3 regions of the Paenibacillus sp. 01T422 genome follow, and region 1 is predicted to be linked to each of the others. Evidence: predicted binding sites of a transcription regulator. Region 1 holds the regulator's gene; each other region holds the start of a gene.
The links. Region 1 encodes Rex, which represses fermentation and respiration genes when NADH is low (regulators of the CRP and FNR family bind a similar motif). Its sites were predicted from a motif close to TTGTGAAATATTTCACAA; they were not measured.
Positions count from the first base shown of each region.

Region 2: the regulator Rex is predicted to act here: its motif matches at 2,785-2,802, upstream of AC1DUA_RS22315 (helical membrane plugin domain-containing protein).
Region 3: the regulator Rex is predicted to act here: its motif matches at 3,481-3,498, upstream of AC1DUA_RS04720 (nitrate/nitrite transporter).

Region 1 covers NZ_JBFTQB010000612.1:1,614-6,798, reverse strand. Annotated here, with positions in the region: partial or broken gene AC1DUA_RS27285 (inorganic phosphate transporter) at 1-646, shown strand, start outside; gene AC1DUA_RS27280 (redox-sensing transcriptional repressor Rex) at 704-1,324, opposite strand; partial or broken gene AC1DUA_RS27275 (helicase C-terminal domain-containing protein) at 1,321-3,953, opposite strand; gene AC1DUA_RS27270 (tetratricopeptide repeat protein) at 4,044-4,637, opposite strand; gene panD (aspartate 1-decarboxylase) at 4,717-5,100, opposite strand; gene panC (pantoate--beta-alanine ligase) at 5,106-5,185, opposite strand, start outside.
Region 2 covers NZ_JBFTQB010000436.1:307-4,928, reverse strand. Annotated here, with positions in the region: partial or broken gene AC1DUA_RS22325 (YebC/PmpR family DNA-binding transcriptional regulator) at 1-312, opposite strand, end outside; gene AC1DUA_RS22320 (Na+/H+ antiporter) at 394-2,433, opposite strand; gene AC1DUA_RS22315 (helical membrane plugin domain-containing protein) at 2,882-3,313, shown strand; gene AC1DUA_RS22310 (NAD(P)/FAD-dependent oxidoreductase) at 3,335-4,516, shown strand; partial or broken gene AC1DUA_RS22305 (CBS domain-containing protein) at 4,595-4,622, opposite strand, start outside.
Region 3 covers NZ_JBFTQB010000049.1:622-5,806, forward strand. Annotated here, with positions in the region: gene AC1DUA_RS04700 (peptidoglycan-binding protein) at 1-607, shown strand, start outside; gene AC1DUA_RS04705 (nitroreductase family protein) at 752-1,312, shown strand; gene AC1DUA_RS04710 (anthranilate phosphoribosyltransferase) at 1,367-2,398, opposite strand; gene AC1DUA_RS04715 (ANTAR domain-containing response regulator) at 2,395-3,042, opposite strand; gene AC1DUA_RS04720 (nitrate/nitrite transporter) at 3,515-4,756, shown strand; gene nirB (nitrite reductase large subunit NirB) at 4,863-5,185, shown strand, end outside.

The sequences.
Region 1 (5,185 bases):
TGCTGGTGTACACTCCGTGAATTGGAGCGGTTTTACACAAATCATTATCATCTTGATTCTTTCACCTATCATTGCCTTCGGCCTTGGTTACCTCATCATGCTTCTGATCAAATATATCGTCATATGGTCCGGTAATACATCAAGATCCAAGCTCAATCGTATTTTCAGGACTTTACAGATTATATCTGCCGGTTTACTTTCCTATTCACATGGCGGTAATGATGCACAGAAAGCGATGGGTATTATCGTATTCGGTCTAGTCGCAGCCGATGTGCAAACAACGCTCGACGTCCCTCTCTGGGTTAAAATTTCAGCAGCCTTGGCTATGGGATTAGGCACATCGATCGGTGGATGGAAAATTATTAAAACCGTATCCGGAAAAATTGTAAAAATCGAACCGATTAACGGATTCGCATCCGATCTAACATCGTCACTTGTTATTCAGTTCTCCACCCATATCGGCAAACCGTTATCAACAACACATGTTATTTCCTCCGCCATTATTGGGACAGGCAGTGTCATGCGATTCCATGAAGTTCAGTGGGGAACCGTCAGCCGCATGTTGATTACTTGGGTCATTACCATACCGATCAGCATTGCGCTTGCATACAGTCTCTACTTCCTAATCTTCAGACTGATTCTTTAATTGAAAAAGAACCTGACCAGGGTGTGATTCCCTATGTCAGGTTCTTTTTTTTGAATATTAATCTAAATAGTAAGCTAAGCTTTGCAGCTCCGTAGTGAAATCCGCGTAATGCACACGCACTTCCGGAGGAACCTTAATAATCACTGGAGCAAAATTCAGAATAGCTTCAATTCCGCAATCAACAAATTGGTTGGCTACATTCTGAGCTTCGCTAGCAGGAACTGTGATAATTCCGATCCGCACGCCTAACTCCGATAAGACAGTTTTCATATCCGCCATCGGTTGAACCGTCAAATTATTGATGGTCTCTCCTGCTTTGGAGGGCATCGCATCAAAAACAGCAACAATCTTCATATCATTTCGCAGATAAGTATTATAATTGCATAATGCGCGGCCAAGATTCCCCGCTCCAACAAGCGCAACTTGAATGTGCCGATCCAGCTTCAGAATCTGTCTAATTTTCTCGATCAAATAAGCAATATCGTAACCAATGCCTTTTTTGCCGAACTCTCCGAAATAAGCCAAATCCTTCCGAATCTGAGCCGGATTCAGATCAAGTTTTTGACCCAAATCCTGCGAAGACACCGTTGCGACATTTTTCATAGCAAGCTCGTTAAGGAACCGAAGATAAATCGGCAGCCTGCGAACAACTGCTTCCGATATTTTTTGTGATTTCATTTCTGCGCCTCCCCCATCCACTGCTCAATCCTTGGTAACATTTGTTCCGTAGTCATATGCTCGATCTTGGGTCCTGGCAGTGAGTAGAGGAAGTGCTTGCCATAAAAGGTTTCAATGACACGCGTATCATAGATGATCACAATCCCTTTATCAGATGCGCGTCTAACTAACCGGCCGAAGCCTTGTTTAAAGCGGATGACGGCCTGTGGGACCGAAAACTTCATGAACGGATTCTCATTCCGCTTCTTAATATTTTCGCATTTCGCCTCGACAAGCGGATGATTCGGAGGTTGAAACGGCAGCCGGATAATGGCCAAACAGCTTAGCGCATCACCAGGGATGTCAACACCTTCCCAGAACGAACTAGTGCCAAGCAGCACACACATCTTGTTGTCCTGGAACATACGGGTTAATTTACTGCGATTGCCGCTGTCAACCCCTTGACCGAGCACAGTAATCCCGTATGCTTTCAAATAGTCTTTCATCCCGGCATAAATCTGCTTGAGCATCCGATTGGATGTGAATAAGATCAGCATTCGACCTTTGGTCACGATAGCTACTTCACTTAACGATTCAATAAGCGATGCGATGAAAACAGGATCTCCCGCTCCTTTAATCGTAGGAAAGTCCCTTGGAATAACAACCAAAGCCTGCTCTCGATAATTAAAAGGAGAAGCCAGTTGAACAGTTTTCAGCTTACCGTTCTCTTCATCCTGCGGTATCACCAGCCCTAGTTGATCAGCTGAATACTGGAAGGATTTATTCACGGACAACGTCGCTGAGGTCATGATGATGCTTTCCTTCGTCTCAAAGAAATGCTGCTGCAGCAGGCCACTGACATCCGTCGGAACAGAGATAAGCTGAAGCGACTTCGCTCTAGCATAAGTCCCGGCTTCCATCCAGTACACATAACCCTCATCTGCCATTTTCATGAAGAAATGAAGAGCATCACGATGCTCATAAAGCTCCTTCACAGTTCCGTTAAGGTCCGTCACTAATCCTTGAACCCCGAACGACTCTTGATGTTCCTTCACATCGCTCAACAATTTATCAAGCGTGCGAAGCAAATCATTCGCATTCAGATAAATATTGTCCTCCATTGTCATCAGCTCGTGCCAATTAGGAGGCAATGTCTCCGGCTTCATACGCAAAACATACGAGGAATTCTCCGTTTGCGACGGGTCGCTTTTGGAAGATACCAACTCATAGAGCGACTCGCTCAGCCGGTCCCAGTCCTCTTTCATCTGCACAATTTTGGGGAAGAGCCCATCAATCGTATGGCTCCATGCCGCTGCACGTTCTTGCTGCTCATCTGACTTCTGCAGCCGAAACCGCAGCATGGGCAGTTGTCCGCTCCGATTATCTTTGTAAAGCCAGGTCAACGAATGATACATTGCCGAGGAGTGCAGCTCGATGCCGAGATGTTTGCTGGCTACTTCTTCAAAATGATGCGCCTCATCAACCCATGCTCCGTTTCGCTCAGCCACACGACCATTTGCGCCGCCGTGACCGGATCTTCTTTGCCATTCTCATAATCACGGGTTGTCAGTTTCGTCTCAAATTTGCGCAAGCACAAATAGTGACTTCTACCTTTCAGTACCGCTGCTTTAAAGGGAACGGGAAAAATCTCTTTCAGCAGCGGAATATCCCGCTCTCTGAGCTGCTCTTGCAGATTAATCGTATGTGTGGAAACAACCACTTTCTTCTCGTACTTGATGCCATAATAAAGTGCAGGTATCAAATAGCCAAGCGATTTCCCTGTGCCTGTTCCCGCCTCGATCATCAAATGTTGATCGTTCTCAAGCGATTTCTCTACTTCGTAGATCATTTGCTCTTGCGATTCCCGCTCTTCGAAAACTTCAAACTTCTGCTGAAGCGCTAATTTCAAGCCTTGTTGGAATTCTTTGAAGGAAGCACCTAGTCCGCCTTCGTCAGATATCCCGCGGATGTCATCCTCTTCTCCCCAATCCGTTACATTCAGCGTAAATTGGCGGAAATAGCGATTCGTATCCGTATCTATGCTTGTAATCGATTCTTTATATAGACATATTTCATCCAAAAACCAACCTAAATCGCTGGAGCTATTTTCAAAAATATGCTGTAACCGCTGCACCGTAAGGAGAGGCAGGCCAATCAGCCTTTCCAGACATCTAATCCAGATTTCTGCGGTAACCTCCGCGTCACTGTCAGCCTGATGTGGACGTTCATGGTCAATGCCAAACAAACCGGCTACCATGCTCAATTGAAGACTGGAAATAGATGGAAATAATATGCGGAGCATATCCATCGTATCCAGCACTCGGCCTGAGAATGGCGGGTAACCGGTTTTGGTCAGTCCCTTTTGCAAAAAGGAAACATCAAAAGCTGCATGGTGCGCAACGAGCACGCAATCAAACAAAAGTGGAAACATATCCGACATCACTTGATCAAGCGTGGGAGCATCAGCAACCATCTCATCAGTAATGCCAGTAAGTGTTGTAATGGAAGAAGGTATACCAATCCCTGGATTAACCAGAGAAGTATACCTGTCGATGATTTGAAATTGATCTATAATGACCAGTCCAACTTGGATGATTTCATCCGCAGGCTGACTTCCTGTCGTTTCAAAATCCAAAACTGCAAATTTCATGACGTGTATCTTCAATCCCTTCGTCCTGCACTTCTCCTAGCATACCAAATCTTATTAGGAAAAGGGAATACCTAGATCGTCACATTGGTTTTAGGACTCGTCCAGATTGATGAGAGGCTCCATACATGAGGGATCTGTATGGTACGCTTTTTGAAAATACTCGAAAGCTTTTTCTATATTCTGATTCTGCACCTGTATGACTCCCATGGCGTTGTAGGAAATAGCCTTCATCTTGGAGTTATCCGTTAGAGGCAGTAGGAATTTGAAGTGCCTATACGCCTCCCCAAACTCCCCTTTACGCAGATGCCCCATCGCCAAATAGACCCTTGCCAACAAGAAATCAGGCTGCCTGCGAATCAAGACTTCAAACTCCTTGATCGCTTGATCATACATGTAAAGCTTGTAGTACCCTTGCCCCCGGACAAATTCATCCGTTTGCTTCCCGGACAGATCGAGATCCATCAGTTCTTTATGAAGGGTTTGGGTACTGATCGGCACGGCCCCATAAAACTTTCCCAGTTTCTCCTCAAAAAGCAGCCACGCCTCAATGAACTCATCGCTCATTGTTTTCAACACTTGCAATTGTTCGTCAAGCTCCGCTCTTTTCTCCACATCACTATTCGGATATTCTTTTTGGATTTCTTCCAAAACCTCGTTCATTGTGGAAAATAAATGCTTAAACATTTGGCATCCCACCTTTGCTTCGAAAGCTTACCCTCATTCTTTGTAAACAGAGCCGATTTCATGCATGGAAGCGACCATCTTAAAGGATGGTGGAATGCTCCTCTGCTTTTAACAATTGGGCTACTTTATTATTTGCTCCCATGATCGCAACAGTAGGCTGATGCTTCCTGGCTTCTTCGTCGGTCATAGTCGCATACGTCATAATGATGACTGTATCGCCTTCTTGCACTAAACGAGCCGCGGCTCCGTTCAAACAGACAACCCCAGTCCCGCGTGGACCTGCAATGATATACGTTTCAAGGCGTGCGCCGTTATTGTTATTAACAATTTGCACTTTCTCATTAGGCAGCATATCAACAAGATCAAGCAAATCCTCATCTATCGTGATGCTTCCAATGTAGTTCAAATTCGCTTCAGTTACAGTAGCGCGGTGTATCTTAGCTTTCATCATAGTGCGAAACATAAACTTCACTTCCTTAATTGTAAAATGACATTATCGATTAGGCGTGTTTTACCGAATTTAACGGCAAGAGCAATAATGATTGAAT
Region 2 (4,622 bases), on a different contig from region 1:
GTTCACGTTATTCGTCAGTGCGTCTACAATGATCATGGACCCGTTTGGCCCAAAGCCCTCATAGCGAAGCTCTTCATAAATTTCATCGGAACTGCCTTTTGCTTTATCCAAAGCACGATCAATAATCGCTTTCGGTACATTGTAAGTTTTTGCCCGCTCGAGAACAACTTTCAATGCGCGATTCGCTTCAGGATCCGGTTCGCCCTTGCGTGCGGCCACATAAATTTCAAGTCCGAATTTCGCATAAATTCTACTTGTGTTTGCGTCTTTTGAGGCTTTCTTTTCTTTAATGTTATTCCACTTACGGCCCACGTTTGTTCCCACTTTCTGTTTTTATCTCATTTAACATAATAACCTATTTTCATTCCAAAAGTAAAAATAAAATCGCTGAATCTAGCTAATCTCCTCGAGCTCATACAGCGATGCTTCCCTGTTTCGGATGATTCGTCGCAGCAAGGAAGCCATATCCCGCGTGATATCTCCGCGCTCATAGAACCCTTGCACAGCATCACGCTCCGCTTGTATAGCGATCCAGTGCAGCTCACGTCGGCTATCGATGAAGGATGAATCTTTGCGCCTTGAGCCGAACGCGAATCTGCGCAGCCTATCCAGCATTTGCTGATAATAGTCCAGCACTCCCTCTGTTGCTTCATCGCTTTGGTAAGCGCATCGTTTGGAGAATTCCTCAACGACAGCTTGGCTGCATTGCATTTTCAGCGTCCGAATCTCTTCCATATCAGGCTCAACAATATTCGAAACAAGGCGAGGTTGCAGGAAGGAAGTTATTACAAGCTTCAATCGGCGCCAGATGTTCTTAACCAGTACTTTACCGATATCAAGCTTGTTAGCTAGAATAAGTTCTACTTGTTCCAGCATGTTTAAATAATAATTCGCCTGTTCACTGCTCACTTGTCCGCTTTCCAAACGATCATTCACATACTTGCGCTCAATATCCAGTGCCAGCAGTCGCATCTCGGCTTCTTCCTGTTGGAAACGTGGTATACGTTTCAATTTACCTTCTTTTTGGTCAAGCTGCTGCATCATTAATTTATAATCGCCAATCACAGTATCTACCGCGACCTCGTTCTTCTCGTTACTTGTACTCTCTAGAGCCCGAACAGCAGCAGCCATAACCTCCAACTGCCACTCACGCTCCATTCTTTCCTGTTCGGCATTTCCGTCTGTATTTTTCTTCTTGGCGAGCAGAGGTAGGACAATGCTTGCGGTCAGAAGTGAGAACAGAATGATGGAGGATGCAAGGAAAATAATAAGGTCTCTTTGCGGAAAGGGATCGCCATTTTGCAGGATTAGCGGTATAGAGAAAGCACCTGCCAGTGTTATCGCTCCACGTACACCGGAAATCGACGTTAAGGTAAGAATACGTAAGCTTGGTACCTCTTGATTCTTGTTCCCGAACCAGCGCCCTCCTCTTGCAAAGATAAGCGTCCAAACAAAACGCAAGAGCAGAAGCAAGACGAAGATGACAATGGCATAACCAATCACTTTGAAATTATCGAAATTAGGATCTTTGAGAATCGTCCTGGAGACACCTGGAATTTGCAGCCCCAGAAGAATAAAGACCAAGCCATTGAGTACAAACAAAATGACAGACCATGTGGAATTAGAGACACTTCGAAGAGTCGGCATCGTAAAAGCCAAACGCTCATTCTCGACGGCATGCACCACGCCACCTGCTACCGCCGCCAAAATGCCCGATACGCCTAACTCCTCGGCAATCAAATAGAGCATAAAAGGTGTCAATATTTGCAGCAGCATATGCATCGTCTCATCCTCAAGTCCTGCCCGGCGAAGCAGCTGGCGAATGCCGATAATTAAAAAAGCGACTAGCGCTCCAACGATTAGGCCCCCAATTGAGATGACGACAAAGCTGAGGCTTGCTTTCGGGAGCGAAAACACACCGGTGACCGCCGCAGCAATAGCGAACTTGAAAGCCACAAGGCCAGATGCATCGTTCATCAAGGCCTCCCCTTCAAGGAGCCGCATCAAGCTTTTGGGCAAATGGATGCGACCGGCTAAGGAACTGACGGCTACGGCATCCGTAGGCGAGAGAATAGCTGCTAACCCGAATGCTGCCGCCAAAGGAATTGAAGGAATCAACCAATGGACAACATATCCGACGACACACACCGTTATCAAAACCAGTCCCACCGCGAGAAGCAGGATCGGTGCGCGCAATTTCCACAGCTCATCTCTCGGTGTATGCTTGCCATCGTGATACAACAACGGGGCAATGAACAACAAGAGGAACAATTCCGGTTCTAGTTCCAGGTGAATCCCCAGTGGTACGATTACTAGAATGGCCCCCAAGGCAATTTGAATCAGGGGAACGGGAATGAATGGAACAAAACGGTTCACGACATTGGATACACCAATAAGAATCAATAAGATGAGAATAATGATAAAAACATTCAAGATCGTATGTCTCCTTCCCTGATAAGTACTATGTACAAACGTTTGTGATTACCACTACTGTGTGGCGTACTTTTTTAGTATTTCAATATTTTCCCTAAAGAATCCTTCCAGCGATCAGCAAAAAGCGACATCCGATCTATTAGACCGAATGCCGTTATTATTCATTTATGCAATTATTGTTTCGTAGTCAGCATTTTGACAGTTTCATCAATCATGAGTGAATAGGCCGTCCCCCATTTTCATCCAATGTTCACGAATTTGAAATATTTTCAATTATAATTTTGTGTCCATTAGGTGTACAATATGTAAATACGGATTATCCAATTGTGCGATGTTGCTACACATTTTCTTATGTGAAAAATGTTACAACCATCTGGGAAACAAACGTTTCACCCGTACATATTGTGACAGTACCCGATTTTTTTTCAACGCAAAGGAGGATTTACGTATGTCACAGACAACTGCTGCTCAAGAAGTAGCAGCAACAGCTGCTGCGGAACCAAAATCGCTAGACGTACTCGACCAATTGCTAAAGCCTGAGGTGCAACAATCTCTGACTGTTCTGGTCGATAATTTGCCTAAACTGGCAGAAATGGTAACAGTATTAACCAAAGCTTATGATTTTGCGCAAAGTGTAGCTACAGACAAAGTATTGATCAACGATTTTGCCCAAGGTATTGGCGAGTTTGTTAAACCGGTACAAGAAAAGGCAAAAGACATTGCATCCGCGGCTATTGAAGCTGGCGAACGCTCACAGGCTGAAGCAGGATCAACAATCGGTCTCTTCGGAATACTAAAAATGCTGAAAGATCCTGAAGTGCAGAAAACTCTTCGTTTTGCACAAGCATTCTTGAACGTACTTTCTGAACGTAAAAATTAATACGGACTAGGGATGATAACGATGGCTAAACAAATACTTATTCTTGGCGGCGGTTATGGCGGCCTATTAACCGCATTGACAGCACGTAAACATCTGACAGCTTCAGAAGCGAACATTACAATCATCAATCGCTTCCCAACTCACCAAATTATTACAGAATTGCACCGTCTTGCTGGCGGTACGATTAAAGAGCAAGCTGTTGCACTACCTTTGCAAAAACTGCTAGGCGACAAACATGTTAATATCGTGGTTGATACCATCAAAGAAATTAAACCAGATGATAAAAAAGTCGTTACAACTAGTGGCGCAGTACATACTTACGATGCGCTAGTCGTTGCTCTTGGCAGCGAAACGAACTACTTCGGCATCCCAGGACTGGAAGAGAACAGCATGGTTCTCAAATCAGCTTCTGATGCTAACCGTATTCGCGAGCATGTTGAAGCTCGTCTGGACGCTTACAAAGCATCCGGCAACAAAGCTGACGCAACGATCGTTGTGGGCGGTGGCGGTCTTACAGGTGTTGAGCTTGTTGGGGAATTCGCTGATAAGTTGCCTGAAATTTGCCACAGCAAAGGCATCGACTTCAAAGATGTTTCTATCTATTGCGTAGAAGCTGGTCCTGCAATCCTTCCAGTATTCCCGAAAGTACTGATCGAGCGCGCTGTGACTAGCCTTGAGAAACGCGGTGTTACGTTCTTAACTGGCGTTGCCATTACGGAAGCTACTAAGAATACGGTATCGCTGAAAAGTGGACAAACAATCGAGTCGAACACGATTATTTGGACTGGCGGCGTGAAAGGCAATCCGGTTGTTGGCAGCTGCGGAATCGCGGAAGATCGCGGTCGTGCGACTGTAACATCGACACTTCAATCCACTTCCCATTCCGATGTCTTCCTTGCAGGCGACTGCGCGGTGGTATTCCCTGAAGGAAGCGAAAGACCTTACCCTCCAACTGCACAACTTGCTTGGCAGATGGGCGAAACAGTTGGTTACAATCTGTCCGTTCAAATCAAAGGCGGCGCAATGGATACATTCACGCCAGTATTCTCCGGAACACTTGGCAGCTTAGGCCGCAAAGATGGTATCGGCACAATCGGTGGAAACAGCACACAGCTCAAAGGCTTACCGGCTTCCCTGATGAAAGAAGCAAGTAACGTCCGTTATTTGTCTCATATCCACGGCCTTTTCGCTTTAGCCTATTAATACAGTAAAAAGGATGCCCTCAGCCTCTCGGGGCTGCTAGGACATCCTTTTTTTTTATTTCCCAGCTTTAGTAATCGCTTACAATAAGGATTGAAATGAATGCCGG
Region 3 (5,185 bases), on a different contig from region 1:
TAATCAAACGCAATCAGGTGTTAAAGCGTTCCAAAGCCGATACGGTCTTCCGGTTACCGGGAACGTCGATGATCAGACGCTGCAGTCCATCCTATGGGCCTATGGGAATTTGAAAATTCCCAAAAAGCAGGCGCCGCCACCGGCACCAACCCCACCGCCTTCCGAACCTGCACCGCCTCCGCCTGAGTCAACGCCGGCACCACAGGCGCCGCCGAGTACGGATCTGACGGCAGAGGAACAGCAAATGCTGGACTTGGTGAACAAGGAGCGCGCTGCTGTGGGGCTAGCTGCGCTAGTCGTCGATGCCGAGCTGACCAAGACAGCAAGACTCAAAAGCCAGGATATGGTCGATAACAAATATTTCTCCCACGATTCACCGACGTATGGATCGCCTTTTGATATGATGGAGAAATTCGGTATTACCTATAACGCGGCTGGAGAAAATATCGCTTGTAATCAAACGGTACAAGCCGCGCACGAGGCGCTGATGAATTCGCCTGGGCACAAAGCGAATATTCTGAGCAAAGATTACACGCACATTGGCATCGGCATTGTTGCCGGAGGACCGTGCGGTAAAATGTTCACCCAACAATTCATCGGAAAGTGAATAGGATCTTTCAGTCTCTGCCTGAACGAAGGGCAGGGGCTTTTTGTTGTTCAATAAATTGACAATGATAATCATTATCATTTATTATGAATGGATAAGCAATCATTACACCTAACTAAATTTGAGACTAGACTGGAGGTATTTATGGAGCTGAAAAAGTTAATGAGAGAACGACGTTCTGTTCATCAGTTTGAAGATAAACCCGTTTCTGTGGAGCTCGTGACTGAGCTTTTGGATACGGCAGTGTGGGTGCCGAATCACCGAATGACGCAGCCGTGGCGCTTTGTCATCATTCAAGGGGAAGGTCGCCAAAAGCTGGCAGAGATCGTTCGCAGGTTCAGAGAAGCTAACGAGCCAGATCCACAGAAAGCCAAGGAGATCGGCCAAAAATTGTACGACAAATTCATGTCTGTGCCTATGTATATCGCAGTTGTTCTACAGGTGAATGCAAATCCGGCTATCGCCGAAGAGGATTATGCGGCTGCTGCCTGCTTAATTCAGAACTTCAGCTTGCTGGCTTGGGAGCAGGGCATCGGCATGGTTTGGGAAACCTATCCGCTGCTGAAGCTGGATGCGTTCCGTGAAGCATTCGGAGTGAAACCTGACGAGAGGATCATTGCCAGCTTGCATACGGGCTATCCTGGCAAGATCCTCGCTGGGCAAGCGCGTATTCCGGCCAGAGAGCGCTTAACGGTTATGGATTAGCAAAAAAGTAAAGCCCTCAGCAGAAAATTTCTGCTGAGGGCATAGGGGAACTAATTAAGTTGTTGATACTGGCTTAATGGCTTCTGTCCACTCGGTATATGTCTGAAGTGCAGTACCTTGCTCGATCGCATGACGGGCCATGTAGATACCTTCTTCAATGGATCCGGCTTTCTGGGATACCCAGAGGCGAACGGCGCTGTTCAGCAGCACCATGTTCAAGTAAGGAAGCTCAGATTCTCCGCGCAAGACCGCCATAGCCGTTTCAGCCTGCAGCTGTGCCGTCCATTCAACTTCAGGCACTTCCACCATTAATTCATAGATTTCTGGATCTACAATGAATAATTCACTAGAGCCGTTTTGAATAACATAGGTCCTCGTACGTTTCTCGATGGAAAGATCTTCTGAGCCTTCCATGCCTTGCACAACGATTCCGCTCGTGATCCCTAGTTCGATGAGCAAATTCGTAATTTTCTCGAAAACCGTGCCATGAAAGACGCCGACAGCCATGAACGGGGCTTCCGTGAAACGAAGCAGCTTCTCGGCAGTGTTGAACACGGTCCGCAAGCCAAGCTCCTTGCGGAGTTCGCGAAGCTCACCAAGCGGTGCGCACCAGCTTTCTGTTGGCGCGAATAGGAAACCTGTTCGTGCGGCGGCGGACATCAGTGCTTCACGTGATGAGGTCAATGCGGGTACGCCAAGTGCGTTCAGTACGTCCGTCAGCGTGATGCCCCATTTGGGCGGCATACTCGGACTGCCGTGCAGCGTAGTCGGGAGGCCGCAAGCCGCAAGTACAAATGCGGTCGGCAGAGTTGCAATGAACGTACGCGCGCGACCATCATAAGGCCCTGCGCAGTCCATGCTGCCAGCTATCGGATAAGAAAAGGCGCGTTTGCGCAGCGCGTGGATGAAGGCTTTGATCTCATCCGGCGATTCCATTTTAATACGCTCAGCTACAAGAAATGCGCCCATTTGAGCCTGAGTAGCGCCGCCGGTTAACATGAGTTCTGCTGCTTGGGAAGCCTCTTCATAGGTAAGATCTCTCGCTCCGCGTTTTCCGCGTCCTACTTCTTTTAGTAAGGATATCATCGTTTTCGGCCTCCTTGATTCTGATCTCGTAGTATTTGGTACACCTTGACGATGGAGGTAGCGACATCTACCATACGTTTACGCTCATTCATGGCTTGTTTTCGCAAAAAGTCGTAGGCTTCTGCTTCGGAGATCCCCTTAATCTCGCACAAGATCCGCTTGGCTTGATCGACCCATTTGCGCTCCTCTAGTTTGGAGAGGAGCTGCTCACGCTCCTGCTGCCATTCGGTGCGATGAAAATAGTGATTCACGCCAAGCAGCAGGGCGCAGTGAATTTCAAGCGGACTCATCGTTGAACCGATTAAACCATCTATACCTGCATCCATTCTGCATTCATTAGAAGGAAAAGTGTGCGAGTCGCACCACCAGAAGAGGGGGAGGCTGCGCTCAGCTAATACTCGTTTGCGCCATGTCTCCACTTGATCGGGGCTAACACTTAACAATACAGCATCAACTTTAGGAATGATGAAGGAAACTTCTTTGATCGTAGATGCCGTGTAGACGCGAAAGCCCAAGTCCTTCAGTATCTCGTCAGGTAAGGATGCTTGTGAACGATTGGAATAGCTCATCTCGTTTGTGGATGGTGAGGAGGTAGCTGAGCGAGTTTGCTTCAACTCGTCGATCAGTATAAATGATTGCAACATTTGAATACCTCCAACGTTGTAAGCTTTTTTGCTTCATGGTAACTTTATGTGAGGTTTCTTTGATGGAATGAATAGTTATACGGCATTACTATAGCATATAAATTTGTTTTTTGTCGATACAGTAGCTAACACGGCATTTTTGAAAATTTTGTGTTATGTTTATTGACATACATCTAAACCCGTACTATAATCAAGTTAGAAATCGGCACAATGATGTGCCCCTAACGCAGGCAATGGCGCCTATCCCCTTACAAATACGTAACCGGATAGGCTTTTTATGTTTACTTTTCGAAATATAACGAAACATGCTGTTCACGAAGATGTGGCAGCAGTGGCAAAGAGGCCGACAAACATCCCGATGTATGTAGGGGTATGTTTGTCGGCCTTTTCTGTCCATGGGTGTCCAGCAGGTAGAAATCAGGATAGGGAAAAAAAAGAAGGCGAAAAGCCTCACAAAAGGAGAGGGAAGATCATGGTTGATCGGAAAAGTTTTATGCAAGTGGGACACAAAGGGTCCTTGTTCAGTGCATTTTTGTATTTTGACATGAGCTTCATGGTATGGGTGCTGTTAGGACCGCTGGCGGTCGTACTCGCGAATGATTTCCACTTGGACGCTGCTGAAAAAGCGAACCTCGTTGCCTTGCCTACATTAGGCGGAGCGGTACTTCGACTGGTGCTGGGTGTACTAACCGATAAGATTGGTCCTAAGCTTACGGGACAAATCGGACTAACGCTAACCTTAATCCCATTATTCTGGGGATGGCAGTTCGCTAACACGATGGGCGATATGTACTTCGTGGCGCTGATGCTCGGTATTGCCGGAGCAAGTTTCGCAGCCGCACTGCCGCTAGCCAGTTCCTGGTATCCACCGCAATATCAAGGTCTGGCGATGGGAATCGCCGGAGCAGGGAACAGCGGGACGATCTTCGCTACGCTTTTTGCTAACCGGATTGCTCAGCATTATGGCGATTGGCATGTTGTTTTCGGCATTGCGATGATTCCAATTGTGATAACGTTGGTTGTTTTCAGTATTCTGGCCAAAGACAGCCCAAATAAGCCAGCGCCCAAAACGGTTGCTGAGTACGGCAGGGTTTTGAAACAGAGGGATTCTTGGTTGTTCTGTATTTTATATAGCGTGACGTTCGGCGGTTTCGTTGGAATGTCCACCTACTTAACAATCTTCTTTAATACACAATACGGGCTTTCACCAGTCCGTGCGGCTGATTTTACAACCCTATGCGTGATCGGTGGAAGTTTCTTCCGACCTGTAGGCGGTTGGCTAGCCGATAAAGTAGGCGGCATTCGGATGCTGATGGGATTGTACGGGGTTGTCGCATTGATGATGGCCGGGATTTCAACACTTCCAGCGCTTTCGGTTACAACGGTCCTATTATTCGTCGCTATGATGGCCTTTGGCATGGGGAACGGTTCGGTCTTCCAACTTGTGCCTCAACGCTTCAAGTCGGAGATCGGCGTGGTCACGGGGATTGTCGGTGCAGCTGGCGGCTTAGGCGGGTATTTCCTGCCAAAGATCCTCGGAAATGTGAAATTGGCAACAGGTTCCTTTGCGCCAGGCTTTCTTATTTTGAGTGCAATCGCTGTGTGCTGCGTGATTTTGATCGCGTCTGTGCAAGGACAATGGAAGCGCAGCTGGATTGGCGATGGGGGTAAAGTGAAGGTATCACCAACAGCCAATGATAGCGTGCATGCTTAAATAATGGGTACAGTAGACTGCTGCTCCCAAGTGGACCTTTTTAATAGTGGATGTGGATAACTAAATGGGATATAGAGATAGACATAGTAGAGAGGAAGATGAGACCATGACTCAAAAAGAAAAGTTGGTATTAGTCGGAAATGGAATGGCTGGTGTTAACGCCGTTGAACACTTGCTTAAGCTAGCTCCGGATAAATATGAGGTAACTATTTTTGGGAGTGAGCCTCATCCGAACTATAACCGGATTTTGCTGTCTTATGTCCTTTCGGGAGATTCCAATGTTGATGATATCGTTATCCATCCCTATGAATGGTACAGAAATAACCATATAACGCTCTATACAAACCAAACTGTGACGGCACTCGATACGGCAGCTCAAACCGTCACAAGCGATAAAGGTGTAACGGTTTCCTACGATAAATTGATTTT